4 regions of the Streptomyces sp. NBC_01707 genome follow, and region 2 is predicted to be linked to each of the others. Evidence: riboswitches for the same ligand, from Rfam matches in the RefSeq annotation. Region 2 holds a riboswitch; each other region holds the start of a gene.
The links. Region 2 has a riboswitch for cobalamin ahead of OG963_RS08230 (CbtB domain-containing protein). Riboswitches for the same ligand answer to the same signal wherever they lie in the genome.

Region 1: another riboswitch for cobalamin. It lies ahead of OG963_RS17385 (ribonucleoside-diphosphate reductase subunit alpha); the one in region 2 lies ahead of OG963_RS08230 (CbtB domain-containing protein).
Region 3: another riboswitch for cobalamin. It lies ahead of OG963_RS33460 (cobalamin biosynthesis protein); the one in region 2 lies ahead of OG963_RS08230 (CbtB domain-containing protein).
Region 4: another riboswitch for cobalamin. It lies ahead of OG963_RS30830 (prenyltransferase/squalene oxidase repeat-containing protein); the one in region 2 lies ahead of OG963_RS08230 (CbtB domain-containing protein).

What each region holds. Positions count from the first base shown of each region.
Region 1 covers NZ_CP109190.1:3,880,758-3,888,047, reverse strand. Annotated here, with positions in the region: gene OG963_RS17390 (ribonucleotide-diphosphate reductase subunit beta) at 1-995, opposite strand, end outside; gene OG963_RS17385 (ribonucleoside-diphosphate reductase subunit alpha) at 995-3,391, opposite strand; cobalamin riboswitch at 3,535-3,673, opposite strand; gene OG963_RS17380 (N-acetyltransferase) at 3,714-4,214, opposite strand; gene mctP (monocarboxylate uptake permease MctP) at 4,415-6,070, opposite strand; gene OG963_RS17370 (DUF3311 domain-containing protein) at 6,067-6,321, opposite strand; gene OG963_RS17365 (GntR family transcriptional regulator) at 6,527-7,290, opposite strand, start outside.
Region 2 covers NZ_CP109190.1:1,787,381-1,794,670, reverse strand. Annotated here, with positions in the region: gene trxA (thioredoxin) at 1-137, opposite strand, end outside; gene OG963_RS08255 (NAD(P)/FAD-dependent oxidoreductase) at 253-1,695, shown strand; gene OG963_RS08250 (hypothetical protein) at 1,894-2,391, opposite strand; gene OG963_RS08245 (hypothetical protein) at 2,465-3,019, opposite strand; gene OG963_RS08240 (Asp23/Gls24 family envelope stress response protein) at 3,187-3,693, opposite strand; gene OG963_RS08235 (histidine phosphatase family protein) at 3,918-4,514, opposite strand; adenosylcobalamin (AdoCbl) riboswitch at 4,642-4,790, shown strand; gene OG963_RS08230 (CbtB domain-containing protein) at 4,794-5,012, shown strand; gene OG963_RS08225 (CbtA family protein) at 5,041-5,814, shown strand; gene OG963_RS08220 (GNAT family N-acetyltransferase) at 5,905-6,465, opposite strand; gene OG963_RS08215 (SDR family oxidoreductase) at 6,674-7,290, shown strand, end outside.
Region 3 covers NZ_CP109190.1:7,458,831-7,466,120, forward strand. Annotated here, with positions in the region: gene OG963_RS33440 (cobyrinate a,c-diamide synthase) at 1-457, opposite strand, end outside; gene cobO (cob(I)yrinic acid a,c-diamide adenosyltransferase) at 451-1,059, opposite strand; gene OG963_RS33450 (putative cobaltochelatase) at 1,059-3,083, opposite strand; gene OG963_RS33455 (cobyric acid synthase) at 3,253-4,812, opposite strand; gene OG963_RS33460 (cobalamin biosynthesis protein) at 4,809-5,789, opposite strand; cobalamin riboswitch at 5,940-6,071, opposite strand; gene OG963_RS33465 (hypothetical protein) at 6,235-6,468, opposite strand; gene OG963_RS33470 (inorganic phosphate transporter) at 6,481-7,290, opposite strand, start outside.
Region 4 covers NZ_CP109190.1:6,872,758-6,880,047, forward strand. Annotated here, with positions in the region: gene OG963_RS30815 (ABC transporter ATP-binding protein) at 1-1,002, opposite strand, end outside; gene OG963_RS30820 (energy-coupling factor transporter transmembrane component T) at 999-2,150, opposite strand; gene OG963_RS30825 (SCO2322 family protein) at 2,147-2,794, opposite strand; gene OG963_RS30830 (prenyltransferase/squalene oxidase repeat-containing protein) at 2,836-4,101, opposite strand; cobalamin riboswitch at 4,211-4,344, opposite strand; gene OG963_RS30835 (MBL fold metallo-hydrolase) at 4,466-5,503, opposite strand; gene OG963_RS30840 (aldehyde dehydrogenase) at 5,723-7,204, shown strand; gene OG963_RS30845 (ferredoxin) at 7,204-7,290, shown strand, end outside.

The DNA.
Region 1 (7,290 bases), 2.1 Mb from region 2:
GCGACCGAGCCCTCCACCGCCACCTGGTACGCCGAGGGGCGGCGCTCGAAGAAGTTCGTCAGCTCCTGAACACCCTGCAACTCCATGAACGAGAACGGGTTCTCGGAGCCGTAGACCGTCGGGAAGCCGAGCCGGGCGAGCCGCTGGTCGGCCACGCACTGCAGGTACTCGCGCATCGACTCGGTGTTCATGCCCGGCAGGCCGTCGCCGCACAGGTCACGGCCGAACTGCAGCTCCGCGTCGACGGCCTCCTTCAGCATGTCGGTGACCTGCTGCTGGAGTTCGTCGTCGAAGAGGTCGGGCTCCTCCTTGCGGACGGTGTCCACGACCTCGAACGCGAAGTTCATGTGCATCGTCTCGTCGCGGAAGACCCAGTTGGTCCCCGTGGCGAGACCGTGCAGCAGGCCGCGTGAGCGGAACCAGTAGACGTACGCGAACGCGCCGTAGAAGAACAGTCCCTCGATGCACGCCGCGAAGCAGATCAGGTTCAGCAGGAAGCGACGCCGGTCGGCCTTCGTCTCCAGCCGCTCGATCTTCTCGACCGAGTCCATCCACTTGAAGCAGAACTGCGCCTTCTCGCGGATGGACGGGATCTCCTCGACGGCGTCGAACGCCGCCGCGCGGTCGTCCGGGTCGGGCAGATAGGTGTCGAGCAGCGTCAGATAGAACTGGACGTGCACGGCCTCCTCGAAGAGCTGCCGCGACAGATACAGCCGCGCCTCGGGGGAGTTGATGTGCTTGTACAGCGTCAGCACGAGGTTGTTCGACACGATCGAGTCGCCGGTCGCGAAGAACGCGACCAGCCGGCCGATCATGTGCTGCTCGCCGGGGGACAGCTTGGCGAGGTCGGCCACGTCGGAGTGGAGGTCGACCTCCTCGACGGTCCAGGTGTTCTTGATCGCATCGCGGTAGCGCTCGTAGAAGTCCGGGTAGCGCATGGGCCGCAGGGTCAGTTCGAAGCCCGGGTCGAGCAGGTTCTTCTCGGTGTTGCTCATTACTGGCAGGCCTCGCAGGACTCGGGGTTTTCGAGGGAGCAGGCGATCGCGTCCGCGTCGGGAGCCGCCGCCTGCTGTACGGGAATGGGGACGGCGGCCGCGGCCTGGCCGGATGCCGCGCGGGCGATCCGGGTCGCCGGGCGCGAGCGCAGGTAGTACGTCGTCTTCAGCCCCTGCTTCCAGGCGTACGCGTACATCGAGGAGAGCTTGCCGATCGTCGGCGTCTCCAGGAACAGGTTCAGCGACTGGCTCTGGTCGAGGAACGGCGTACGAGCCGCGGCCATGTCGATCAGTCCGCGCTGCGGGATCTCCCATGCCGTGCGGTACAACGCCCGTACGTCCTCCGGGATCCAGGCGAACCCCTGCACCGAGCCGCTCGCCTCGCGCAGTGCCTCACGGGTCCGTGCGTCCCACACGCCGAGCTTCTTCAGCTCGTCCACCAGGTACGCGTTGACCTGGAGGAACTCACCGCTGAGCGTCTCGCGCTTGAAGAGGTTGGAGACCTGCGGCTCGATGCACTCGTACACCCCGGCGATCGAGGCGATCGTGGCGGTCGGCGCGATGGCCAGCAGCAGCGAGTTGCGCATACCGGTCTTCGCGATCCGGGCGCGCAGCGCGTCCCAGCGCTCCGGCCAGGTCAGCTCGGTGGCGTAGTGGTCGGGGTGCAGCACACCGCGGGCGGCGCGGGTCTCGGACCAGGCGGGCAGCGGTCCGGACCGCTCGGCGAGGTCGCAGGACGCCTCGTACGCGGCGAGCATGATCCGCTCGGAGATCTTCGTGGAGAGCGCGCGGGCCTCGGCGGAGTCGAACGGCAGCCGCAGCTGGAAGAAGACGTCCTGGAGCCCCATCGCGCCCAGACCCACCGGGCGCCAGCGGGCATTGGACCGGCCGGCCTGCTCGGTCGGGTAGAAGTTGATGTCGACGACCCGGTCGAGGAACGTCACGGCGGTACGGACGGTGGAGTCCAGCCGCTCCCAGTCGATCTCACCGTCGGCCACGAACGCCCCGAGATTGACCGAACCGAGGTTGCAGACGGCCGTCTCGCCGTCGTCGGTGACTTCGAGGATCTCGGTGCACAGGTTCGACGAGTGGACGACGCGGCCCGGCTCGGCGGTCTGGTTCGCGGTCCGGTTGGAGGCGTCCTTGAAGGTCATCCAGCCCTGACCGGTCTGCGCGAGGGTCCGCATCATCCGGCCGTACAGCTCACGCGCCGGCATCGACTTGCGGGCCAGGCCCTTGGCCTCGGCGGCCCGGTACGCGGCGTCGAACTCGTCGCCCCACAGGTCGACCAGCTCGGGCACGTCGGCGGGCGAGAACAGCGACCAGTCGCTGTCCGAGTCGACCCGGCGCATGAACTCGTCCGGGATCCAGTGCGCCAGGTTGAGGTTGTGCGTACGCCGCTGGTCCTCACCGGTGTTGTCGCGCAGCTCCAGGAACTCCTCGATGTCCGCGTGCCACGTCTCCAGGTAGACGGCCGCGGCGCCCTTGCGACGGCCGCCCTGGTTCACCGCGGCGACCGAGGCGTCGAGTGTCTTCAGGAACGGCACGATGCCGTTGGAGTGCCCGTTGGTGCCGCGGATCAGTGAACCGCGGGCGCGGATCCGGGAGTACGAGAGGCCGATGCCGCCCGCGTGCTTGGAGAGCCGTGCCACCTGGTGGTAGCGGTCGTAGATCGAGTCGAGCTCGTCCAGCGGCGAGTCCAGCAGGTAGCAGGAGGACATCTGGGGGTGCCGGGTGCCGGAGTTGAAGAGCGTGGGCGAGGAAGGAAGGTAGTCGAGGCGGCTCATCAGGCCGTACAGCGAGGCGACCTCGTCCAGCGCGCGCGCCGAGTCGTCCTCGGCGAGACCGGCCGCGACCCGCAGCATGAAGTGCTGGGGCGTCTCGATGACCTGACGGGTGTGCGGGTGGCGCAGCAGATAGCGGCTGTGCAGCGTCCGCAGCCCGAAGTAGCCGAACCGGTCGTCGGCGCCGTCGGCGAGCGACTGCTCGACCAGCGCGTCGAGCTCGGCCGCGTGGAGCGTCACGAACGCGGCCGTGCGGTCCGCGATCAGACCCTCGCGGTGGCCGACGGCGACCGAGGCGGAGAAGGACACCGCGCCCTGACCGGCCGCCTCGTCCGCGATGGTGCGGGTGAGGAGGCGGGCGGCGAGCCGGGAGTACGCGGGGTCCTCGGAGATCAGACCCGCGGCGGCCTCGGTGGCCAGCGAACGCAGCTCTGCTTCGTCCGACCGGGCGTTGCGGCCGCGCAGCGCGGCGGCGGCGACGCGACCGGGGTCGGTGTCGGGCAGATCGACGGTGAGGTCGGTCAGGGTCCGCAGCAGTGCGGTCCCGGGTCCGTCGTTCGTGGTTCCCGTGGACTCGGCGACTGAAGCCGGATCGGCTGGCGCGATGGTCATGTGGTGCTCTCCCTCGCTCGGCTCGGGGCCGGGCGGGGAGCGGGGGCAGCCGGGCAGAGGCGTGCCCGGGAAAGGGGGCAGCACTCCGTGCGGCGTCCACCGGCCCATCCGCGAGGCCCGGACGTCTGGGCGTCCGGTTCGGTCGAGCCGGACGCGCTGTCGGCAGGTCCTCGGACTTACAGGGTGCGCAAAAGTACACCGATCACACCGTTGCGGGACAGTTCCGGATTCCCACCGGATTTCCCTGCGGCGACAGCGAGCACGAGCATACATGTGGGGGCCGCCCGTTGAGGCAGCCCCCACATGTTGTGTCGTTCGGGGTTCACAGGGTGAGACTGTAGGTGAGCAGCTTGAGGCCTGGGATGGGATACCAGTCGCGCTCCGGGGTCCGTACGAAGCCCAGGCGACGGTAGATCCGGTGGGCGGCGAGCATGGTCGACTGCGTCGACAGGACGAGCCGTGCGACGCCGTCGGTACCCCGTGCACGGTCGATACAGGCCCGTACGAGCGCCTCGCCCGCCCCGAGGCCACGCGCCTCCCGCGCGACGGCGAGCATCCGGAATTCGGCCTCGTCGGGGCCGGCGATGTCGGCCCACGGGTTGCCGGGCGGTGCGTATGTCACGCCGCCCAGTACCCGGCCGTCGGCACCGACCGCGACGAGCACGTCGGCCTCGGCGGCGCGGCGCGGCACGTCGCGGAGCTGCTCGGCATACGGGTCCTCGGTACCGAGGTCGAGCAGGCCGTCGTCGAGGTACGCGTATGCGGTGATCTCGCCGAGGAGGCGGTGCTCGGTGGAGTCGACGGCCCTGATCGATATGTCCATGGCGGAAGTGTGCCGTACGGGGACGGGGCCCGGGGGAAGCTGCCCGGGTACGGCCAGGGGTGCCGGTTCTGTACGGAACCGATGTGGCCCGGCCGGCGACGGATTCTTCCTCCGTCGCCGGCCGGGCCACATCTCTCGACTGCCGTGCACGCCCAGGGCTTGCCGTTCGGGTCAGGCTCGCCCGACCCGAACGGAAGACCCTAGTTGGTCGACGGGCTCGTGTCGGGCGACGCGGCCGGCTCAGGCCTGGCCAGCGGGAGTTCGACCTTCACGCCCGGGTCGCCCGCGTCCGCCGTGTAGTCGGCCGGTGACGTCTCGTCGATTCCTGCCGGGGCCTTCACCGCGTTCAGGACGAACGTCAGCACCACCGTCACCACCACGTTCAGCACGAACGCGGTCAGGCCGATGTACCCGATCTCGCCGATCCCCGGGATCTCCTTAGAGGAGCCGCCGAAGTGCGCCTGGGTCGGGCTCGCCACCCCGTAAGCGGCGAGCGTGCCGTAGAGCATGCCGACCGCCCAGCCGGCGAGCAGCGCCCAGCGGTGGAACCACCGGGTGAACAGGCCGCCGACCAGCGCCGGGAACGTCTGCAGGATCCAGATCCCGCCCAGCAGCTGGAAGTTGATCGCGACCGTCTTGTCCATCGTGAGGACGAAGACGAGCGCACCGACCTTCACCAGCAGCGACACCAGCTTGGAGACCTTCGTCTCCTGGGCCGGGGTCGCGTCGGGCTTCAGGAAGTCCTTGTAGATGTTCCGGGTGAAGAGGTTGGCGGCGGCGATCGACATGATCGCGGCGGGCACCAGCGCGCCGATACCGATCGCGGCGAACGCCACACCGGCGAACCAGTCGGGGAACATGTTCTCGAACAGCTGCGGGATCGCCAGCTGCCCGTTCTGCACCTTGACCCCGGCGGCGATCGCCATGAAGCCGAGCAGCGCCAGCAGGCCCAGCATCAGCGAGTACAGCGGCAGGATCGTGGTGTTGCGCCGGATCACGTCACGGCTGCGGCTGGAGAGCGTCGCCGTGATCGAGTGCGGGTACATGAAGAGCGCGAGCGCCGAACCCAGGGCCAGAGTGGCGTAGCCCCATTGGCCCGCCTCGCCCGGTGCGAGAGCTCCGCGCGGGGCGCCGGTCGCCGGGTTCTTCTGCGAGAACGCCTCGCCGGCCTTGGCGAAGACGTCGTCGAAACCGCCCAGCTTGATCGGGATGTAGATGATCGCCACCGCGATGACCAGGTAGATCAGGCCGTCCTTGACGAACGCGATCAGTGCGGGGGCCCGCAGCCCGGAGGAGTACGTGTACGCGGCGAGCACCGCGAACGCGATCAGCAGCGGCAGGTCCTTGACGAACCAGTTGGTGTTCTCACCGCCGCCGACGCCCATCACGTCGAGCACCGCCTGGATACCGACGAGCTGGAGCGCGATGTACGGCATCGTGGCCAGGATGCCCGTGACGGCGACCGCCAGCGAGAGCCCCTTCGACCCGAAGCGGCCGCGGACGAAGTCCGAGGTGGTGACGTACCCGTGCTTGTGCGACACCGACCACAGCCGCGGCAGGAAGGTGAAGATCAGCGGGTACACGAGGATGGTGTACGGGACCGCGAAGAAGCCGGCCGCGCCCGCCGCGTAGATCGCTGCGGGGACGGCGACGAACGTGTACGCGGTGTACAGGTCGCCGCCGAGCAGGAACCAGGTGACCCAGGTGCCGAACGAGCGTCCGCCCAGCCCCCATTCGTCGAGGCTGGCCTCGTTCTCGGCCTTGCGCCAGCGCGCGGCCATGAATCCGATGACCGTGACGGCCAGGAAGAAGAAGATGAAGACGCCGAGCGCGACGCCGTTCACGCCGTCCTTCATGCGGAAGCACCCCCCTTGCGGGAGCGCTGGTCACGCTGCCACAGCTTGTACGCGACCATCGTGAGCGCGGTGGAGATCAGCACCCAGAGCATCTGGTACCAGTAGAAGAACGGAATGCCGATGAAGGTCGGGTCCACCTTCGCGTACGAACCCACCCAGAGCATCGCCACGAACGGCGCGACGAGACAGAGGGCGATGACCACCCTCATGGGTGTGACCGTTGGTGGTTTCGTATCTGTTTCTTCTGGCATATGGCGACTCCGTCCCCTCGCTGACCACCTGTTGTAATGCGCAGGAAATCTAGGGGAGAGTCCCGGCCAGCGTCACCCCCTGTCCGCATTTCGGTCCGGCAACGGTGTGCCGGGGTCGGGGGAGGGATGCCGCCAGAGGGGTCCCAATCCTGATTTTCCGTCCGCATAAGGGAAGCTGGACGGTCAGGAGCCGGGCCCCGCCGTCTCAGTCGGTCGGCCGCTTCAGGCGCGCCACGAACTTGTAACGGTCGCCGCGGTACACCGACCGCACCCACTCGACCGGTTCGCCCTGTCCGTCCAGGGAATGACGGGACAGCATCAGCATCGGCAGGCCCACGTCCGTACCGAGCAGTCCGGCCTCGCGCGGGGTGGCGAGTGAGGTCTCGATGGTCTCCTCGGCCTCGGCCAGCCGTACGTCGTACACCTCGGCCAGTGCTGTGTACAGCGAGGTGTACTTCACGAGTGAACGGCGCAGCGCGGGGAAGCGTTTGGCCGACAGGTGGGTGGTCTCGATCGCCATCGGCTCGCCGCTGGCCAGGCGCAGCCGCTCGATCCGCAGCACCCGGCCGCCGGTGGTGATGTCGAGCAGCCCGGCGAGGGTGTCGTCGGCCGTGACGTAGCCGATGTCCAGCAGCTGCGAGGTCGGCTCCAGTCCCTGGGCGCGCATGTCCTCCGTGTACGAGGTCAGTTGCAGGGCCTGCGAGACCTTCGGCTTGGCCACGAACGTGCCCTTGCCCTGGATGCGTTCCAGCCGGCCCTCGACGACCAGCTCCTGGAGCGCCTGGCGCACGGTCGTGCGCGAGGTGTCGAACTCGGCGGCCAGGGTCCGCTCCGGCGGCACGGGGGTGCCGGGCGGCATGGTGTCCGTCATGTCGAGGAGATGGCGCTTGAGGCGGTAGTACTTCGGCACGCGGGCGGTACGCGTGGCCGCACCGGTGCCCGCGCCCGCCTCGTTCTCCGAACTGCCCC
Region 2 (7,290 bases):
CGCTCGGACGCCGCGTCGTAGACCGGCGCGAACTGACGGCACGGGCCGCACCAGGAAGCCCAGAAGTCGATCAGGATGAACTCGTTCTCGCTGACGACCTGATCGAAGTTTTCCTTGGTGAGCTCTACGGTGCTCATGCTTCTGTACCTCTTCCTGTGCCCGCTGGGACCTGTACGGGACAACGGTGGCTTCCTTTGCGCTATTCCGCCTGCCCATGTGGCCGAGGCCCACACCCACCACCAGACTGTCCCCATGACAGATGCTGATGCTGTGAAGAACGCCGTGTACGACGTCGTGGTGATCGGTGCGGGGCCGGTGGGGGAGAACGTGGCGGACCGGACCCGCGCGGCCGGGCTGACCACGGCGGTCGTCGAGTCGGAACTGGTCGGCGGCGAATGCTCGTACTGGGCCTGTATTCCCAGCAAGGCCCTGCTGCGACCGGTCGTCGCCCGTGCCGACGCGCGCAGGGTCCCGGGCCTCGGCGCAGCCGTACAGGGCCCGCTGGACACGGCCGCGGTCCTCGCCCACCGTGACTGGTATGTCTCCGACTGGCACGACGACGGGCAGGTCGCCTGGCTGGAGGGCGTCGGTGCGGATCTCTACCGGGGCCAGGGCCGTCTGGCCGGTACGAAGCAGGTCTCCGTCACCACCCCCGACGGCACCGAACACCGGCTCACCGCGCGGCACGCCGTCGCCGTCTGCACGGGCAGCGGTGCCGTGGTTCCCGACCTGCCCGGAATCGCCGACGCCCGCCCATGGACGAGCCGGGAGGCGACCAGCGCGAAGGAGGTTCCCGGCCGCCTGGTGATCGTCGGCGGTGGGGTCGTCGGCGTGGAGATGGCCACCGTCTATCAGGCGCTCGGCGCCCAGGTCACGATGCTGATCCGTGGCAAGGGCCTGCTGCCGAAGATGGAGCCGTTCGCCGGTGAGCTGGTCGCCGAGGCGCTGACCGAGGCGGGAGCGGACATCCGCACCGGCGTCTCGGCCACCTCCGTCGACCGCACAACCCCGGACGGTCCCGTCACCGTCGAACTGGACGACGGCGAGCGCATCGAGGCCGACGAGATCCTCTTCGCCACCGGCCGCGCCCCGCGCACCGACGACCTCGGGCTGGAGACGGTGGCTCTGAAGCCCGGATCCTGGCTCCCGGTCGACGACAGCTGCAGGGTGGAGGGCAGCAACTGGCTCTACGCCGTCGGCGACGTCAATCACCGGGCGCTCCTCACCCATCAGGGTAAGTACCAGGCCCGTATCGCGGGTGCCGCGATCGCCGCCCGCGCCCAGGGCACCCCGGAGGCGACCGGTCGTTGGGGTGCCCACACCGCGACCGCCGACCACGCGGCGGTGCCCCAGGTGGTCTTCACCGACCCGGAGGCCGCGTCCGTCGGTCTCACCCTCGCCGCGGCGGAGAGGGCCGGCCATCGCGTGCGCGCCGTCGACTACGACCTCGCGGCGGTCTCGGGCGCCGGCCTCTACGCGAGCGGTTACCGGGGCCGCGCCCGCATGGTCGTCGACCTCGACCGGGAGATCCTGCTCGGCGTCACCTTCGTAGGGCCGGGCATCGGCGAGCTGCTGCATTCGGCGACCGTCGCGGTCGCGGGTGAGGTCCCCATCGACCGGCTCTGGCACGCGGTCCCCGCCTTCCCCACGATCAGCGAGGTCTGGCTGCGCCTGCTGGAGACCTACCGCGGCTGAGTACGGACGGTGAGCCGACGCGTGGAGGAACGGATCCCGACGTGACCGAACGCCCCGCAGGGGGCGGGGTGGCTGGACTGTCGGGATCCGGCACCCCCGCGCACCGCGCGCTGCACCCGCGTCCCGAAGCGCGGATGCAGTGGCGGCGGGCTCGCGCCGTGCCGCAACCGATCACGCCTCCCGATCGCCTCTCCGCGATCAGGCGCTGAGCAGGCGGTTGAAGAACGAGCGGTAGCGCTGAAGCGCTATGCGCAGATCCTCGGTGAGGACCTCCTCGCCTCGGCCCCACTGACTTTCGAGCCCTTCCTTGCGGGCTGCGAACGACCGGGCCAGTGTCTGCATGACCTCGGCGACCAAGGCGTCGGCCGTACGGACGGCGTCCTGCGGATCGTCGACGAAGGCTGTCTGGACGGCCTGCCATTTGGACTTGAAGGCCTCGGCCTCCTCGGGACCGAGCAGCGGCTCGTTCTCCTGGCCCTGATCCGGCGCCGAAGCGTGCGGTGTGCCCGCCACGGGCTGCTCCGTGGACGGGGAACCCGCAGCGGCGTCCACAGTGGGCGCGGGAGCGTCCGCCGCTGCCGGCGGTGTTCCACGATCTGCGTCCCGGTCGTCCCGAGGCCGGGCGAGATCCTCGGTGCTGAGTCCCGCGTCGCTCGCGCTGCTGTGCTCGCCTGCTCCAATGTGTTCGCGCTGCATGCTTGTTCACCTCGTCCGAATGGGTTTCGACGGGATCTCGTTCGGTCGCCCGCAGGTTTGCGCGGGCGCCGGGTCAAGCGTGTTGCTGCCCCGGCCTGTCGCCGTCGGTGAGCAGGTCGTCGAAGAGTGCGCGGTAGTGCACCATCGCTCCCCGCAGTTCCTCGGTGGTCGTCTGCCGGCCCCCGGCTCGCGCATTGACTTCGTGGGCGGCGCGGTAATGCTCCAGCGTGCGCCCGTGTTCGACCGACAGGTCTTTCACCTGCTGCTCATAGTCCTGGGTCGGGTAGCCACGTTCCTTCATCAGCCGGGTCACCAGCTGGTCCGCCTCACCGACCGCCTCCTGCGGACGGTCCACGAAGTGCTCCTGCACGCTGTTCCACTCCTGCGCGTACTGCTGACGGGCAGTCGTGGGCAGCGGCTTCAGGTCGAGGTCGTCGTGCCGTTGCTCGCGTTCGCGCAGATCACGCTCGGCCGCCGTGCGGCTGTCACCGGATTCGACAGCGCGCTCGTACTCGGGTCCGAAGCGCTCTCGCAGATGACGCCGCCGAACGGCGAGCCGGACCATCACCGCGAGGGCGACAAGGACCACCACCACGACGACGATGGCAACAATGATTCCTGTGGACATCTGGTCCTCCGATCGAGGTCAGCCACATCCCCGTCATACGCGGCTGCCTCAGTGGCCGGGTGCCGGGCGGACATCCGACGGTCCCGGGAGACAACCGAGGTTTCAGGCCGACGACACGGCCGACGGTCACCCCCCTTCGACCAGGCGCGACCCGGTCCGGCGAGCCACTACACGACTCGCCTCTCCGGCACCTGCTCTTCCTCTTCCTCCTCGTCGGGCAGCTTCACGTCGGTCACCGTGATGTTGACCTCCACGACCTCCAGACCGGTCATCCGCTCGATGGCGGCGATCACTTCGGTCCGGACGTCGCTTGCGAGCTCGACGATCGGGAAGCCGTATTCGACGATGATCGACAGGTCGACGGCGGTCTGGACCTCACCGACCTCGACCTTGACGCCGCCGGTGACGGACCGACCTCCCGCTCCGGGCACTCGCTCCCGCACCGTCCCCATACCGCGGGTGAATCCCCCGCCCATGGCCTGGACTCCGGGGACGCTCCGGGCCGCCAGCCCGGCGATCTTCGCCACCACGCCGTCGGCGATCGTGGTACGCCCTCGTGCCCCGGGTTCCGTTCGGCGGTTTTCCCGGCGGTTTTCGCTCTGCGGTCCCGCGCCGTGCGTGGACCCGGATGGGCGGGTGGTCTCGGGCCGGCTCAGCTGCGTTTGATCGGTCATGGTCGGTCGCCCTTCCGAAGAGGAGGTGGGCTCGATCGCCTTGGCCATTTTACGTACGATTTGTCAGCATTGCTGTGCGGAGGGGATGAGGGGAGCAAGTCGTTGCGGGTCCGGCCTCGGGTGCCGCCCTCCGGGTCGGGGCAGGGGAGGCCGGAATCCGTCGTGACCCATGGTCGAGGGGGCGTTCATGATTCCGCGATCCATCACGGATACGGCTCCCCGGGTTACCGTCCGTGCGCCGTGGTGGGCTCGTCGGTTCCGATGCTCAGGGACCGCCCGCAACGCAGGTTCCAGCGCCCGGACCGACCGCTGAGCTCGGTCAGCGTCAGCGGAGCGACGTCCAACCGCCAGAACGCCTGCGGCGGAAGACCCAGCGCATGCACGATCGCGGCCCGCACAGCCGCGGGTTCGACCACGGCGAGCACGCCGCCGTCCTCGGCGCCCTCCCCGTGCAGCGAATCCAGCCAACCGCCCACCCGCGCATGCAGATCGAGCAACGACTCACCGTCGTGCGGGGCAGCCGAAGGGTCGGACAGCCAGGCCGACACCGCCTCCGGCTCGTCCTGGCTCACCTGCGCCAGCCGTTGTCCGCGCCAGCGTCCCAAGTCCCAGCCGCGAAGGGCGGGTTCGGGCTCGGACCGCAGCCCCAACGCCTTGGCGGTCCCGGTGCACCGCTCGTCCGAACCGTGCACCCGGCGGTCAGCGGCAGGCACCGCGGCCGCGGCCGCACGCGCCCGCCGGACGCCGGACGCGTCGAGCGGGGCGTCGCCGTCGAAGCGGGCCTCGCGCAGCGCCGCGTTGAGCGCCGGTGAGATCAACATCACCCGTACCGTGAACACCCGCGTCAACTCCCTGAACTGTGGCCCCTTCGGTAAGCACACCATGGCATCCAGGGCCGTGGGGTGGGCAGATGGTGCCATGGCGGCGGGGTGCACCCAGGCGGTATGGTCGCGACGAACATGACGACGGTGTGATGGAAGTCCGGTGAGAATCCGGCACGGTCGCGCCACTGTGAACCCGTATCCGTACGGGAAGTCAGACCCGGCACCGTCGTCTCAGGCACCACGATCGGGACGCGTGTTCCCCCAGGAGGTTCTGCCATGGCACAGACTGCTGCCCCCGCCGCCGTCGCATCACCCGCCATCACCCCCATCTCGCTGAAGGCGATTGCCCCGTGGGCGGTCTTCTTCGGCATTCTCATGCTCGTCCTGCTGTACTTCGTCGGCGCCGAGCAGGGCGCCACCGCGGTCATCTCCGGCGAGGGTGTCCACGAGTGGGTCCACGACGGTCGCCACCTGCTCGGTTTCCCCTGCCACTGACATACCGCGCAAGCCAGGGGAACCCCTCATGAACTCCATATCCGTCAGAGCCCTGCTGGTCCGCGGCATGCTGGCCGGCCTCGTCGCGGGTGCGCTCGCACTTGCCGTCGCCTACTTCCTCGGAGAGTCGCGGGTCGACGCGGCGATCGCTCTCGAAGAGGCGCACAGCCACGACCACGGCGGCGGCGAGGAACTCGTCAGCCGTGCCATGCAGTCCACGGCCGGCCTCGCCACCGGTGTCCTCGTCTTCGGCGTGGCCGTCGGCGGTATCGCCGCGCTCGTCTTCTGCTACGCCCTCGGCCGCATCGGCAGGTTCGGCCCGCGGGCCACGGCCGCACTGATCGCGTTCGGCGCCCTGCTGACCGTGTATGTCGTGCCGTTCCTCAAGTACCCGGCCAACCCGCCGGCCGTCGGCAACCCCGACACGATCGGCCAACGCACCGCCATGTTCTTCCTCATGGTCGCTCTCAGTGTGCTGCTCGCCGTTGCGGCCGTCATCCTCGGCAAGCGGCTGGCTCCACGCCTGGGCAACTGGAACGCGTCGATCGCCGCATCCGCCGGCTACGTCCTCGTCATCGGGCTCGCGTACGCCTTCCTGCCCTCGTTCAACGAGGTCGGAAAGGACTTCCCGGCCGGCCTGCTGTGGGAGTTCCGCCTCGCCACCCTCGCCGTTCAGGCCACGCTCTGGACCACTTTCGGTCTGTTCTTCGGCTATCTGACCGAACGGCTGCTGGTGTCGGGACCGGAGCCGGTCCCGACAGGGGGCGGCACGGCATCCCGCACGGCCACCGCCGCCGGCTGACCGGCCGAGAACGCCACTACGACCGACCCCGCCAGGAGCCGCCTGGCGGGGTCGGTCGTGGTAGGGGTCCGACCGCCCGGGTGTCGGGCGTCACGACGGACGTGGAGCGGAGACCTGGGGAGAAGATGAGGACCCGGCGGCTTCGTCCGTCGCACTCGCTCCGCCCCCGCGTTCGGCCGCCGATCCGGCCGGCCAGTCGATCCGGTAGTGCCTCAGCAGGTCGTCCTCCCCGACGAGGCGCATGCCGGCTGCTGCCATGACGTGCTGGGACGCGGCGTTGTCGAGGTCGGCGTCGCCCTTGACCGACGCGACACCCGAGGCACGGGCGAACTCCAGCAGCGCGCGCAGAGCCTCCGAGGCGTACCCCTTGCCGCGCATCGCCGGTATCAGGCCGTAGCCGATCGTGACCTGCCCCCGGTCGTCCGGGACTCCATGGAAACCGACTCCGCCGATGGCGTGCCCGTCTTCGCGGAGGCGGATCTCGTACGCTCCGAACGGCCGGGGATCGCCGGTATCCGCGCAGTGCTCCAGGAAGTGCCGCGCGCCCGCCCGGTCGCCGTCGTTGGGATAGTCGGGTGCCCAGAGGGCGTCCGGCCCGGGACGGCCTTCCACTACGTACTCCGCCTCGGCGGGGGTGAGTGGGTGGAGCACGAGTCGCGTTGTCACAAGAGGTCCCATGACTCGCCGGAATATCACGGCGGCAAGCCTCGACGCATCGGAATTTTGACCGACCGAGGAGTAGGTAGCGATGTACGTAACGTTGCTACGAAGAGAGGGTAGCGACGCTACTCGATTGGTGTTAGCGTTCTTTCCATCGGGAAGCGGACACCACCGCACCCTTCGAAGCGGGAGCAACGCCTTGACTGAGCAGACCACCACCACTGCACGCCGGGTCGCGGTCGTCACCGGAGGATCCAGGGGAATCGGCCGGGAGAGCGCCGAGCGCCTGGCTGCCGACGGATTCGCCGTCGTCATCAACTACGCGGGCAACCGGACCGAGGCCGAGGTCGCCGTCGCGGCGATTGCCGCCGCAGGTGGCGAGGCGATCGCCCACCGGGCGGACGTCGCCGACGAGGTCGCGGTGGCTGCGCTCTTCGATGCGGCAGAGGAGATCTTCGGCGGAGTCGACGTCGTCGTCCACGCCGCGGGCGCCATGACGCTCGCACCACTCGTCGACATGGATCTGGACGCCCTGGACCGGATGCACCGGACCAACATCCGCGGCACCTTCGTCGTCGACCAGCAGGCGGCCCGCCGCCTGCGCGGCGGCGGAGCGATCATCAACTTCTCCAGCTCCGTCCTGGCGCTGGCCCTTCCCGGCTACACCGCCTACGCCGCCACCAAGGGCGCGGTCGAGGCCATGACCCTGATCCTGGCCCGCGAACTGCGCGGCAGGGACATCACGGTCAACGCCGTGGCCCCCGGGCCGACCGCCACCGCTCTCTTCCTGGACGGCAAGGACGAGGCGACCATCGG
Region 3 (7,290 bases), 5.7 Mb from region 2:
TGAGGATCACCCCGCTGATCCGTACCTCCGGATCCCACGAGGCGAAGCCGTGCACCAGCGCGGCGACCGACCGCGACTGCGACGACGCGTCCACGACCAGCACCACCGGCGCCTGCAGCAACTTCGCGACATGGGCGGTCGACGCCAACTCGCCCTTCCCGGAGGCCCCGTCGTACAGTCCCATCACTCCCTCGACGATCGCCAGGTCGCACCCGCGCGCCCCGTGCGCGAACAACGGAGCGACCAGCTCCGGCCCGCACATGTACGCGTCGAGGTTGCGCCCCGCCCGCCCGGTGGCCAGCGAGTGATAGCCGGGGTCGATGTAGTCGGGTCCGACCTTGTGCGGCGACACGGCGAGACCGCGCCGGGTGAACGCCGCCATCAGACCGGTCGCCACGGTGGTCTTGCCGCTGCCGGAGGCCGGCGCGGCAATCACCAGTCGCGGAATCGTCACCACTCGATGCCCCTCTGGCCCTTCTGACCGGCGTCCATCGGGTGCTTCACCTTCGACATGTCGGTCACCAGATCGGCGGCCTCGACGAGCTTCTCCGGGGCATTGCGCCCGGTGATCACCACATGCTGCGTGCCGGGACGGTTGCGCATCACCTCGACCACCTCGTCGGTGTCGATCCAGCCCCAGTGCATCGGGTACGCGAACTCGTCCAGGACATAGAGCTTGTACGTCTCGGCAGCCAGGTCACGCTTGACCTGCTCCCAGCCCTCCCGGGCCTTCTCCTCGTTGTCCGCGTTGTCGCCGTGCAGGCCGCGCTGCACCCACGACCAGCCCTCGCCCATCTTGTGCCAGGCGACCGTGCCGCCCTCACCGCTCGCGCCGAGCACCTTGAGCGCGTTCTCCTCGCCGACCTTCCACTTCGCCGACTTGACGAACTGGAACACCCCGATCGGCCAGCCCTGGTTCCAGGCGCGCAGCGCGAGTCCGAACGCGGCCGTCGACTTGCCCTTGCCGATACCGGTGTGGACGAAGAGCAGCGGGCGGTTGCGGCGCTGGCGAGTCGTCAGTCCGTCGTCCGGCACGGTGGTCGGCTGTCCCTGCGGCATCAAGCTGCCCTCCTGTTGGATCCGTTGATTCCCTGGGTTCCCTGGACGTCCCTGACGAGTCCGGCGATCGAGTCGGCCCGCAACTCGTCGAGCGTGACGGCGGTGCCGCCGAGATCGCGGGCCAACCGGCCGGCCAGCCCGAGCCGCACGACCCCCGACTCGCAGTCCACGACGACGGACGCCGTGCCCTCGGCCTCGTGCAGCCGCGCGGCCCGCGCGGCCAGCGCCACCGGGTCCGGGCCACCGGTCGCCCGCCCGTCCGTCACCACGACCAGCAGCGGCCGCCGCGACGGATCGCGCAGCCGCTCCACCCGCAGCACGTCGTGGGCCTTCAGCAGCCCGGCCGCGAGGGGGGTACGTCCACCGGTCGGCAGCGTCTCCAGGCGTGCGGCGGCCGTGTCCACGGACGACGTCGGCGGCAGCGCCACTTCGGCGCCCTTGCCCCGGAAGGTGATCAGACCGACCTTGTCCCGCCGCTGGTACGCGTCCAGCAGCAGCGACAGCACCGCGCCCTTCACGGCGCCCATGCGCTGCCGGGCGGCCATCGACCCGGATCCGTCCACGACGAAGAGCACCAGGTTCCCCTCGCGCCCCTCCCTGGTGGCCTGCCGCAGATCATCGCGCCGCACCACGAGGCCGCGCCCGATGCGTCCGCGCGCGTGCTGGTGCGGGGCGGCGGCCTGCACGGTCGCCGTCAGATGCAGCTTGGTCAGCAGCCCCTCGGGCCGCCGCGCACCGGTCGTGCGACCGTGTTCGGTACGCGCCCGGGACCGCCGCCCCGCCGCACCTTCGCCGATCCCCGGCACGCTGAGCATCTTCGTCCGGAACGGCTCGGCAGCCCGTACGGGCTGCTGCTCACCGCCCCCGGCCGGGCGGCCCTGCGAAGGGAGTCCGGGCGTGTCGCCGTCGCCCGCCTCGGGCTGCGGCGGCGTGTCGGGCCCGTCCCCCTGCGGCGGCTGCCCACCCCCACCCGGCCCGTCCGGATCGGGGTCGTCCCCGCCGCCGTCCCCTTCACCGCTGTTCTGCTCCAGCGTGTCGTCGAGCTTCTCCTCGTCGAGACCGGGCGCGTCGAACGGGTTGCGGCGGCGCCGGTGCGGGAGCGCGAGGAGCGCTGCCTGCCGGACGTCCTCGGCGAGCACGTCGGTACGCCCCGCCCACGCGGCCAGTGCGGTCGCGGTACGGGCCATCACGATGTCGGCGCGCATCCCGTCGACCTCGAAGGCCGCACAGGTGGCGGCGATCTGACGCAGGGCACCGTCCCCCAGCGCCACCTGAGGAAGCAGCGCCCGCGCGGCGACGATCCGCTCCCGCAACGCACCTTCCTCATCGGCCCACCGGGCGGCGAACCCGGCGGGATCGTCGTCGTACGCGAGCCGCCGCCGCACCACCTCGACGCGCTGGTCGGTCTCGCGCGACGCCGCGACCTCGACGGTCAGTCCGAACCGGTCGAGCAACTGCGGCCGCAGCTCGCCCTCTTCGGGGTTCATCGTCCCGACGAGCAGGAACCGCGCGGCATGCCGTACGGAGACGCCTTCGCGCTCCACGTACGAGGCGCCCATGGCCGCCGCATCCAGCAGCAGGTCCACCAGGTGGTCGTGGAGCAGGTTGACCTCGTCGACGTACAGGATTCCGCGATGTGCATCGGCGAGGAGCCCCGGCTCGAACGCCTTGACCCCTTCGGCGAGCGCCCGCTCGATGTCGAGCGCCCCGACGAGCCGGTCCTCGGACGCGCCCACCGGCAGCTCCACGGTCCGGGCCGCCCGCGACACGCCGCCGCCGGCCTCGTGAGGCCCGTCGGGACACGCGGGATCGGGCGACACGGGGTCGCACGAGAACCGGCACCCGGAGACGACATCGACCTCGGGCATGAGCGCGGCGAGCGCCCGCACGGCGGTGGACTTGGCGGTCCCCTTCTCCCCACGCACGAGCACACCACCGACAGCGGGCGATACGGCGTTCAGCAACAAACCGAGCCGCAGATCGTCCTGCCCGACGATGGCGGTAAAGGGATACGGGGTACTCACAAAGCCTCCTCGACGACGTCATCCATCCAAGAACCGGCGCCCCGTCCGGGCCCACCGTCCCGCGTGCCCGGGCGGCTGCTCAGCCCGGTCCGCGCCTGAGGCCCGGGGGCGGAGCCCCGGTCACGGGGAGCGGCGGATACGGGAGAAGAGCCCGCCGCAGGCGTCCCTCTCACGCCGACCCCCCAGCCACCCCGGCGCCACGCACCCCACGGGCCGCCGGCACCTCCGGGGCACCGGGGCCCACGAAGGGCAGTCCTTCCGGCACCCCCGCCTCGATCAGCCGCATCAGCGCCCCCGTGTCCGCATGCTCCTCGATCAGATCCCCCAGCCGGTCCAACTGTTCCTCCCGCAGCGCCCCGAAACTCGTGTCCGGCGCCGGCACGAACCGCCGCCCGGCAGCCTCCGCGACCTGCACCAGGAACCGTCGCCGGAAGCCATCGCTCTCCAGCGAGCCGTGCCAGTGCGTCCCCCACACCGCACCTACCCGGCACCCGTCCAGGAACGGCTCGCCGCCCCGCACATCGGCGACCCCGTGATGGATCTCGTACCCCTCCACCGGCTCCCCGAGCGCCGAACCGACCGGCCGGGCCAGGGTCTTCTCCCGGTCGAACCGGATCCGTACCGGAAGCAGCCCGAGCCCGTCGACCTGCCCGGCCCGCGACTCCACCTCGTCCTCGATGCGCTCACCGAGCACCTGGAACCCACCGCAGATACCGAGCACCGGACGCCCCTGCGCAGCCCGGCGCAGCAGCGCGTCGGCCAGCCCCCGTTCGCGCAGCCAGGCCAGCGCCTTCACCGTGCCGCGCGTGCCGGGCACGATCACCAGGTCCGCGTCGGCCAGCTCCTCCGCCCGGTCCACGAACCGCACCACCACACCCGGTTCGGCGGCCAGCGCGTCCACATCGGTGAAGTTCGACATCAGCGGCACCGCGCACACCGCGACCCGCAGCACGTCCTCGCCGTGCGGCGGCGCGACGACCGACTCGCGTACGGCTCCGCGCAGCGAGACCCGCAGTCCGTCCTCCTCGTCGATGCCCAGGCCATGGGCGAACGGCAGCACCCCGTACGTCGGCCGCCCGGTCAGGCCGTGCAGCATGTCGAGCCCCGGCTCCAGCAGCGAGACGTCGCCGCGGAACTTGTTGACCAGATAGCCAGCGATCAGCGCCTGGTCCTCGGCGCTGAGCAGCGCCGTCGTACCGAAGAAGGAGGCGAAGACACCGCCGCGGTCGATGTCGCCGACGACGACCACCGGGAACCGCGCGGCCCGCGCGATCCCCATGTTCACGATGTCGGTGCGGCGCAGATTGATCTCGGCCGGGCTGCCCGCGCCCTCGCAGATCACCGCGTCGTACGTGCTCCGAAGCTGCTCCAGACAGTCCACGACCGTGGAGAGCAGCGACTCCTGCCGCCCCCCGTGGTAGCCGCGTGCGCTCATCTCGCCCACCGGCCTGCCCATCAGGACGACCTGGCTGGAGCGGTCGCTGCCGGGCTTGAGCAGCACCGGGTTCATCAGCGCGGTCGGCTCCACCCGGGCCGCCTGGGCCTGCATCGCCTGCGCACGCCCGATCTCCGCGCCCTCGCGCGTGACGAACGAGTTCAGCGACATGTTCTGCGCCTTGAACGGCGCGACCTTCACCCCCTGGCGCACCAGCCAGCGGCAGATGCCTGCCGTGACGACGCTCTTGCCCGCGTCCGACGTGGTTCCGGCGACCAGCAGTCCGCCGCTCATTCTCCGCTCCGTCCCGCGGCGGGGCGCCGCCCCGTGGACGACCGCCGTCCCGCGATCAGCCGGCCCGCCGCGCACACGCCGAGGGCCAGCACCCCCACCCGGCGCGACAACCGCACCGCGCGCTCGATGTCCTCGGTCCGCACCGCACGGCCGGCCGCGCCGTTCAGCACCGGCCGGTGCTCGACACGGCCGCCGTACGCGAGGGTCCCGCCGAGCCGTACGCCGAGCGCGCCCGCGAACGAGGCCTCCACCGGCCCGGCGTTGGGGCTCGGGTGCTTGCCGGCGTCGGCCCGCCAGGCCCGTACCGCCCGACGCGGATGCCCCCCGGCGGCCACGGCGAGCGCGGCCGTGAGCCGGGCGCCGGGCCAGCCCACGACGTCGTCCAGCCGGGCCGAGGCCCAGCCGTAGCGCAGATGGCGGGGTGATCTGTGCCCGACCATGGCGTCGAGGGTGTTGACGGCCCGGAAGGCGACGAGTCCGGGCACGCCGCCCAGCGCGCCCCACACCAGCGCGCCGACCACCGCGTCGGAGGTGTTCTCGGCGACGGACTCCACCACGGCGCGGGCGATCTGCGGCCCGTCGAGGGAGTGCGGGTCGCGGCCGCACAGATGGGGGAGCCGCTCACGGGCCAGTGCGATGTCACCCGCCGCCAGCGCGCCGCCGATGGCGCGGGCCTCCCGACCCAGCGACGTGCCGCCGACGACCGACCAGGTGGCTGCCGCGGTGAGGGCGACGGATGCGGCGGGACGACCGCGCACGGCACGGGCGGCCAGCGCGGCTCCGGCCGCGGCGCCCCCGGCGCAGACCAGGGTGTGCAGTGCGCCCCACCCGCGGTGGTCGCGCCACAGGCGGCGCTCGACGGCCGCGGCGGCCCGTCCGAACGCGGCGACCGGATGCCGTCGGCGGGGATCACCGAGGAGCTGATCGCCGATCAGACCGGCCGTGGCGCCGTACGCGAAGATGCGGTCGGCTCGCACCGCTCAGCCGGCCGTTGCGCCTCGAAGGACCTTCGTACAGCCGGCTCCCGGTGGGAGCGACACAGAAACGGACGACGACGCACGGCAGCCGGGCATGGCGATATGTCCTCACTCAGGGTCCGCGCCCTGGTTCGACGTGACCGGCGGCGAGAGTCTCCTGGCTCCCGGATCCGCAGTTCCCCCGGCCTTCCAGCCCGCCTGCGCGAGCCGTGACTTCCGGTGTGGGGGACTGCTCCCCGGTGACAGTGGCGGGACCGCGCCGGATTCGCACCGGCTTCCTCTGCTGTCGCCGTAAATGGCTCCGGCAGTCCACCACGCTCCGCGAATGTCCGTCAACCTGGCCTTGACCTGCGGCGGCGCAGTGTGCGCAGACGCACATCGGGCCGGACACACGCGAGGTGTGTCCGGCCCGATGGGACCCCGATGACGGAGTGCGGTCGGTCGCTCAGGCGACGATCAGATAGATCCCGTACGCGACCGCGGCCGCGCAGAGCCCGAAGCAGAGGTAGGCGCCGGTGCGGGCGAGTACCAGGGAGCCCGAGCCGGAGCCGCCCTGCGCGGCCGGTTCCGGCTGCTTGGAGAGGCCGACGATGCCCAGGGTGAAGAGGCCCACCAGCGCCACGGTGACGACGAGTGAGACGCCGAAGACGGAGCCGAGAGCTGCCCAGTCGATGTTCATGGTGATCTGTCCTTACACCGTGGCGGGCCGCGCCGGATCGGCGACGGTTCCGGCCGGGGCCGGGATGGTGGACTTGAGGTCCGTGGCTGCGGTCGCGTCCGCCGTGGTGGCCGGAGCCGCGGCCCCGGTGGGCGGCGGGGTGACGGCCGCGATGGCGGTGGTGATGACACCAGCCGGCTCGGCGGCGGGAGCGACATCGCCGTGACCGACCGGCTTGCGGCGGGACAGCAGCCAGATGGCGGCGGACCCGCCGATCAGCAGCATGGCGACGACGACGACACCCCAGGTGCCCTGCTTGGTGAGGAACTCCGCACCCGCACCGACCAGACCGGCGGCCGGCAGGGTCAGGCCCCAGGCCACGAACATCCGGGTCGCGGTGGACCAGCGGACCACACCGCCCCGACGGCCCAGGCCCGCACCCATCACGGCCCCGGAGCAGGACTGGGTGGTGGAGAGGGAGAAGCCGAGGTGCGAGGAGGCCAGGATGACCGTGGCCGCGCTGGTCTGGGCGGCGAAGCCCTGCGGCGGCTTGAGTTCGGTGAGGCCACTGCCCATGGTGCGGATGATGCGCCAGCCGCCGAGGTAGGTGCCGAGCGCGATGGCCATACCCGCGGAGACGATGACCCAGACCGGCGGGTTGGAGCCGGGGGAGAGAACGCCGCCGGTGACCAGGGCCAGGGTGATGATGCCCATGGTCTTCTGCGCGTCGTTCGTGCCGTGGGCGAGCGAGACCAGTCCGGCCGAGGCGATCTGGCCGGCGCGGTAGCCCTTCGCGGTGGCCTTCTCCTGGGCGTCGTTACGGACCTTCCCGCCGATCCGGTA
Region 4 (7,290 bases), 5.1 Mb from region 2:
TGCCTCGACGCGCCCGCGCCGTACCCCCAGGCCCTCGACCCGGGCGATCGCCTCCACCGCAGCTTCGGGAGCGGGCCGGGGGGCGGGTGTGCGCAGCCGCCCGAACAGACCACGGCGGACGGGAGCGGCCGCGGGCAGCGGCGTCGGGGCGGCGGGCGCCGACGGAGCGGGCGGCGGCGGTTCGGCCGTGGCCAGTCGCTCCCGCAGATCCGTCGCACGGCGCCGTGCGTCGCGTACCGACAGCGGCAGCGGGTCCCAGCCCGCCAGCCGGCCCAGGGCCACCACCGGCGGGTGGACCGGGGAGACCGCCATGATGTCGGCGGGGGCGCCCATCACCGGTGCGGCACCGGGCGACGGCAGCAGGACGACCTGGTCCGCGTACTGGACGACGCGTTCCAGGCGGTGCTCCGCCATCAGGACCGTCGTCCCCAGATCGTGCACCAGCCGCTGGAGCACCGCGAGGACCTCCTCGGCCGCCGCCGGGTCCAGCGCGGACGTCGGTTCGTCGAGGACCAGGACCTTGGGGTGCGGGGTCAGCACCGAACCGATCGCGACCCGCTGCTGCTGGCCGCCGGAGAGCGTGGCGATCGGCCGGTCGCGCAGCCCGGCGAGGCCCAGCAGGTCGAGGGTCTCCTCTACCCGCCGGCGCATCACGTCGGGGGCGAGTCCCAGCGACTCCATGCCGTACGCCAGCTCGTCCTCGACGGTGTCGGTGACGAAGTGGGAGAGCGGGTCCTGTCCCACCGTGCCGACCAGATCGGCGAGTTCGCGTGGTTTGTGGGTACGGGTGTCACGGCCGTCGACCATCACCCTGCCGCGCAGTGTGCCGCCCGTGAAGTGCGGTACGAGACCGGAGACGGCGCCCAGCAGCGTCGACTTGCCGACCCCCGACGGGCCGACGAGCAGCACCAACTCGCCCTCGGGGACGGTCAGATCGACCCCGGACAGGGTCGGGCGCGCCGCCCCCTCGTACTGCACCGACACCTGCTCGAACCGGATCACTGGCTCTCCTCGGAGTTCGCGGCGGCCACAACGGGCGGCGCGGGCGCCACCACCGCGGGCAACAGCCCGATCAGCACCGCCGCCGCGGGCCACAGCGGGAACACCGGCGCCGCCAGCGGTACGACTCCGGGGTGCAGCGCCTCCGTGTCGGCGCTGCCCGCCCAGATCATCGCCGCCGCGACCACCGCACCCGACCCGGCCACCAGCCAGGCCCTCGCCCCCCACCGGTCGGGCCGGTAGCGGGTGCGGACCGAGCGGGCACCGCCGAGCCGGAGCCCGGCCATCGCGGCGACGAGCCCGGCGAACAGCAGCGGCAGCCCGTACACCGCACCCTGCGAGGCCAGCAGAGCGTACGTACCGGCGCAGACGCCCAGCAGCCCGCCGAGCGTGAGGACGTTCGTGGTGTGCCGGACGGCGCGCGGCACCTGTGCCGTACGCCCGTATCCGCGTGCGTCCATCGACGCCGCCACCGCCACCGACCGCTCCAGCGCACCTTCCAGCACCGGCAGTCCGATCTGCAGGACGGCCTTGATGCCACCGGCAGGGCGGCCCCGCAACCGTCGTGCGGTGCGCAGCCGCACCACATCGGCGACCATGTTCGGTGCGAACGTCATCGCGACGACGACCGCGATGCCCGCCTCGTACAGTGCGCCCGGCAGCGACTTCAGCAGCCGGGCCGGGTTGGCGAGCGAGTTCGCCGCGCCGATGCAGATCAGCAGGGTGGCGAGCTTCGCCCCGTCGTACAGCGCGAAGAGCAGCTGTTCGGCGGTGACCCGGCCGCCGATCCTCACGCCCTGCGCCCAGTCGGGCAGCGGGACTTCGGGCAGGGTGAGGACCGGGTGCGTACCGGGGATCGGCGAACCGAGAAACACGGAGAAGAGCAGCCGCACGCCGACGACGAACAGCCCGATCCTGATGAACGCCCCGTACGAACGGGCCCACGGCGCATCGGTCCGGCGTACCGCCACGACGTAGCCGGCCACCCCCACGAGCAGCCCGAGCAGCAGTGGATTGCTGGTCCGGGAGGCGGCGGTGGCCAGCCCGAGCGCCCACAGCCACCAGGCCCCGGCGGGCACGGCGTTGCTGCGGGTCGCCTCGGGGGCGCGCAGGGCAGGGACCGGCCGGGCCGGGCCGGCGGAGACGGTCATCCTCGGCGGCGGCGGGCCTGCACGACCGCGGCGACGCCGAGCAGAAGGACGGCGGCGACACCGGCGAGCACCCCGGCGGACGGACCGCCGCGGCCGCTCCCCGGGCGGGCCGAGGCGGACGGGCTCGCGGGCGCCTGCGACGTACCGTCGGCGTGCCCAGTGCCGGAGACCTGGTCACCGCAGCCCGAGGCCGGATAGCCGGAGATCGCGCAGAGCAGCGCCTCGCTGCTGTAGCGCAGCGGCTTGGCCACGGAAGCGAGGGCCTCCGCGGCGCTCGCGTCCTCGGCGACCTGCGCGCATGCGGTACGCGGCGCCGGTGGCGTCTCCCCGTCAGGTGCGTCCGCGGCCGTGCCGGGGTCGATGACGAGCGCGATCCGCTTGGTGCCGTCCTTGGCGGGGGTGTCCGCACAGATCGTCGCGAATTCGGGGGCGCGGCGCGGCTTCGCCGAGTCCTGGGAGTCCTCGCTCACCGAGAACCGGAAGCCCTGCACCGCACCGTCGTCGGGCCGGACCAGCGACGGGCCCTGGGTGGCGTACGCCCAGTTCGTCCCCTTGCCCTCCCAGAACGACCAGTAGCGGTAGCCGGCCGCGTGCGCGGTGCCGGCGCCGAGCACGGTCAGGACGGCGCCGAGAACGAGCAGCAGGGCGCCCGTCGCCGGCCACCCGGATCGATTCCCCGCCCGGTTCACAGCTGCGGGGTCTTCCGGCGGCTGCTGATGAGGAAGCCGACGCCGGCACCGGCGGCGAGACCGATACCGACGAGCCACCACACGCCGAGCCCGGCGTCGTCGCTGGTGCCGTCCTGTGCCGCGTAGTCGCTGCTGGCCGGCGAGGGTGTGTGGACGGCGGCCGGCTTCGGTCCGGTCGCGCTCAGCCGCTCGACGAGGTCGACACCGCCGAAGTCGCGGGCATCGGCACCGGTCGTGTGGGCGGCCACGACCAACTGGGCGTAGGCGGCGGGGCCGTTCTCGGCCGCCCAGGGCGCGGCGTTCTTCTTCAGCCAGCCGAGCGCGTCGGCCGCCTTGTCCTGGTGGCCTGCGGCGGCCAGGGCGACGACCGCGTCCGCGGTGTTGCCGAAGTCGGGCTGCTCGGTGGTGTCGGTGGTGCCCGGCATCGGGGGCTGGTTCAGGTGGCCGGTCTTCGCGAGGGCACCCGCGAGATAGTGGGCACCGTTCTGGGCGGCCTGCTCGGGCTTGACGACGGCGCCCTTGTGGCAGGTGGGCGCCTTGTCCTCGGACGCGGAATTGTTCCAGGCGGCCAGCCCCTTGCCCATGGAACCGAGCACACCGGCCGCGGTGGCGTCCGCGTTGGCGACGAGCTTGCCGGCCTTGTCGGGCTGGTACGCGAACGCGCCGCCGTCCTTGCCGCCGCACGGGATCGCCAGCGCGAGCAGCGCGTCGTACGGCGTCCTGCCGCCCTTGGTCGTCACATCGCCGAGCCGCTCGCCCCGCTTGGCCAGGGCGCCGATCACGATCGAGGTGGAGTTGGCGTCGCTGGGCGAGCCCGGGTTGTAACCCCAGCCGCCGTCCTCGTTCTGCACGGACTTCAGCCAGGCGACCCCGTTGTCGGCGGCGTCGCCGTGTCCGCCGACCTCGGCGAGTGCCTGGACCGCGGCGGCGGTGGCGTTGGTGTCCGTCATGGTCTTCGCGTCGCACGGCTTTCCGGCATCGGCGCGGTACGAGGCGTAGGCGCCGCTGTCGCACTGCTGGGCGACCAGCCAGTCGACGGCCGCGGCCGCGGGGGTGACCCCTTCGAGCCGCTGGGCGATGAAGGCCAGCGACTGCCTCCAGACCCCGTCGTACGTCGGGTCCTTGGTGCCGTACAGCCCGGACGGCAGTGCGACGGACGGGGTGGGCGACGGCGACGGCGCCGCCACCGCGGCCGGGGCAGCGGCCGCACAGAGCACGGTGGCGGTGGCGGCGAGCGTTGCTGCGGTGCGGCGAACGGTCATGGTGGGCTGGGCCTCTCCTGCGGTGGGAACCGGGCACAGGCACACTCAGGCACCAGGCTCCGGCCCCGTATGCCTCGACGGTGCCGGTCACCGGGGTTCCGGTGACGCGAGCCGGTCACGACCGCGGACAGGGCATTCCGACTCACCGCTGTGTCAGCGGCTCACGGTTGCGTGGTCAGTGCCGGATTCGCACCGGCTTCCCCCTGAACGGGCATGATGACGACTCCGACACTCTACCGGTGCGTAGCCCGCCCCTCCGGGCGGAGGGCCGCCCGGAACAGCGACGTACGTCACCCGTGGGGCCGGGCGGGACGCGGCGGTGGGAGAGGCCGGTGCCGGAGGGGATCGCCGGTCGGCGAACCCCTCACACGGCGACGTACGTCACCGGGTCGCTCCCCGTCATCGCCTCCGCGCGCCCCAGCTTCACCAGTCGGCGGACGTGCGCCTCGGCCTCGGAGACCGCGATGTTCCGTGAGCCGTGCGGGATCTGCTCCCACGGCCGGTTCCACTCCATCCGCTCCGCCAGCTGCCACGGCGTGAGCGGGGTGGCGAGCAGCGCGAGCAGGCCGGTCAGCCGCTCCTCGTGGTGGTCGAGGAGTTCCTGTACGCGCCTGGCCGCGTCCGGGAACGCGTGCTGGTGGGCGGGCAGCACCTCGGCGACCCCCAGCCGGCCGATGCGCTCCAGCGAGTCGAGATAGTCGCCCAGCGGGTCGGTGACGGTCGCATCGTCCGGGTCCTCGTACAGCCCGATGTGCGGGCTGATCCCGGGCAGCAGATGGTCGCCGGAGAAGAGCCGGCCGCGACCGGGCAGGTTCGCCGGGTGGTCCTCCTCCAGATGCAGGCAGACATGGCCGGGGGTGTGGCCCGGTGTCCAGACCGCCCGGAGCCGGCGGCCCGCCAGGTCGAGCAGTTCGCCGGGGACGATCTCGCGGTCCGGGAGTGCGGCGCGCAGGCCGGGCAGGGTGCGCATCCGGCCGGTGGCGCGGGCGGCGCGCAGTGGGGCGAGGTGCTCCTCGGGGGCGCCGACCGCGGTGAGTTTCGTCGCCAGGTAGGTGAGCCAGGTGCCCGGTTCGGACTCGCGGGTGCGGCGCACGATCGCGGTGTCCGCGGCGTGCATCGCGATCCACGCCCCGGATGATTCGCGGACCTGGCCGGAGAGGCCGTGGTGGTCGGGGTGGTGGTGGGTGATGACCACGCCATGGATGTCGGTGATGGCGACTCCGACGGTGCTGAGGCCCGCGACCAGGGTGTCCCAGGCCTCCGGGTCGTCCCAGCCGGTGTCGATCAGCACCGGGCCGCGGCCGGTGTCCAGGACGTGCACCAGAGTGTGGCCGAGCGGGTTGTCCGGGATGGGGACCTTGATGGACCACACGCCGCCGCCGTGCTCGGTCACCTGTGTCATGAGGTCCCCATCTCTCGTCCCGGCATGCGGCTGTGCTGCGCCGCATCCACTGTAACGAGAACTCGTTCCAGTAGTAGCCCTGGTCGACTATTCACCCGAGGTCGATCGCCGTCGGATCCGTGGACTCCTGGAACTGGAACTGGTATCAGTTCTGACGCGGAGTCAGGTATGGAGTCAGGTGCGGAGTCGGTACGTGCCGGGTCGCGGGAGGCAGCAGCCATGACCGAGCTTGTCGAACACGGAAAACTGTTCATCGGCGGGGAGTTGGTCGATCCGCTCGGCCAGGACGTCATCGAGGTGATATCGCCCCACACCGAGCAGGTCATCGGCCGGGTGCCGCATGCCTGTGAGGCGGACGTGGACCGCGCTGTCGACGCCGCCCGCCGGGCCTTCGACGAAGGGCCCTGGCCCCGGGCCTCCCTCGACGAGCGGATCGAGGTGATCACGCGGATCAAGGACGCGTTCGCCGTGCGGTACGAGGAGATCGCCCGCGTCATCAGTTCCGAGAACGGAACCCCGTACAGCTCCAGTGTGATGGTGCAGGCACTCGCCGCGATGATGGTGTGGGACGCGGCGATCACCGTCGCCCGTACCTTCCCGTACGAGGAACGGCGCGACGGCGTCCTCGGGCCGCTGCTGGTGCGCCGGGAGCCGGTCGGCGTCGTCGCGGCCGTCGTGCCGTGGAACGTCCCGCAGTTCACCGCCGCCGCCAAACTGGCGCCCGCGCTGCTGGCCGGCTGCACGACCGTCCTCAAGGTCTCGCCCGAATCGCCCCTTGACGCCTACATCCTGGCCGAGATCGCCGCCGAGGCCGGGCTCCCCGAGGGCGTGCTGTCGATCCTCCCGGCGGACCGCGAGGTCAGTGAGTACCTCGTCGGGCATCCGGGCGTCGACAAGGTGTCGTTCACCGGCTCCGTCGCGGCCGGCCGCCGGGTGATGGAGGTCGCTTCGCGCAACCTCACCCGGGTCACCCTGGAACTGGGCGGCAAGTCCGCCGCCGTCATCCTCCCGGACGCCGATCTCGGCGCGGCCGTCGCGGGCATCGTCCCGTTCGCCTGGATGATCAACGGCCAGGCGTGCGTCGCCCAGACCCGCATTCTCGTCCCGCACTCCCGCTACGACGAGATCGCCGAGGCGTTCGCCGCCGCGGCGGGCGCGCTGAAGGTCGGCGACCCGCTCGACCCCGCCACCGAGCTCGGCCCGCTGGTCGCGCGGCGTCAGCAGCAGCGCTCCCTCGACTACATCCGGATCGGCCAGGAGGAAGGCGCCAAGATCCTTACGGGCGGCGGCCGTCCGGCCTCCCAGGAGCGTGGCTGGTACGTCGAGCCGACCCTCTTCGGATCCGTCGACAACTCCATGCGCATCGCCCGCGAGGAGATCTTCGGCCCGGTCATCTGCCTGCTGCCGTACGGCGACGAGGCGGAGGCGGTGAAGATCGCCAACGACTCGGAGTACGGGCTCAGCGGCAGCGTCTGGACCGCCGACACCGAGCGCGGCATCGACATCGCCCGCCGGGTCAGAACCGGCACGTACAGCGTCAACACGTTCAGTCTCGACATGCTCGGTCCGTTCGGCGGCTACAAGAACTCCGGTCTGGGACGGGAGTTCGGCCCCGAGGGGTACGGCGAGTACTTCGAGCACAAGATGATCCATCTGCCCGCCGGGTACCAGCCGGCGCAGCCCGGACCGCAGGAGGCGTGATGGGGGACCGCTGGCACGTGGAGGTCGACCGGAGCGTCTGCATCGGCTCCGGGATGTGCGTGAACCACGCCCCGGACGGCTTCCGG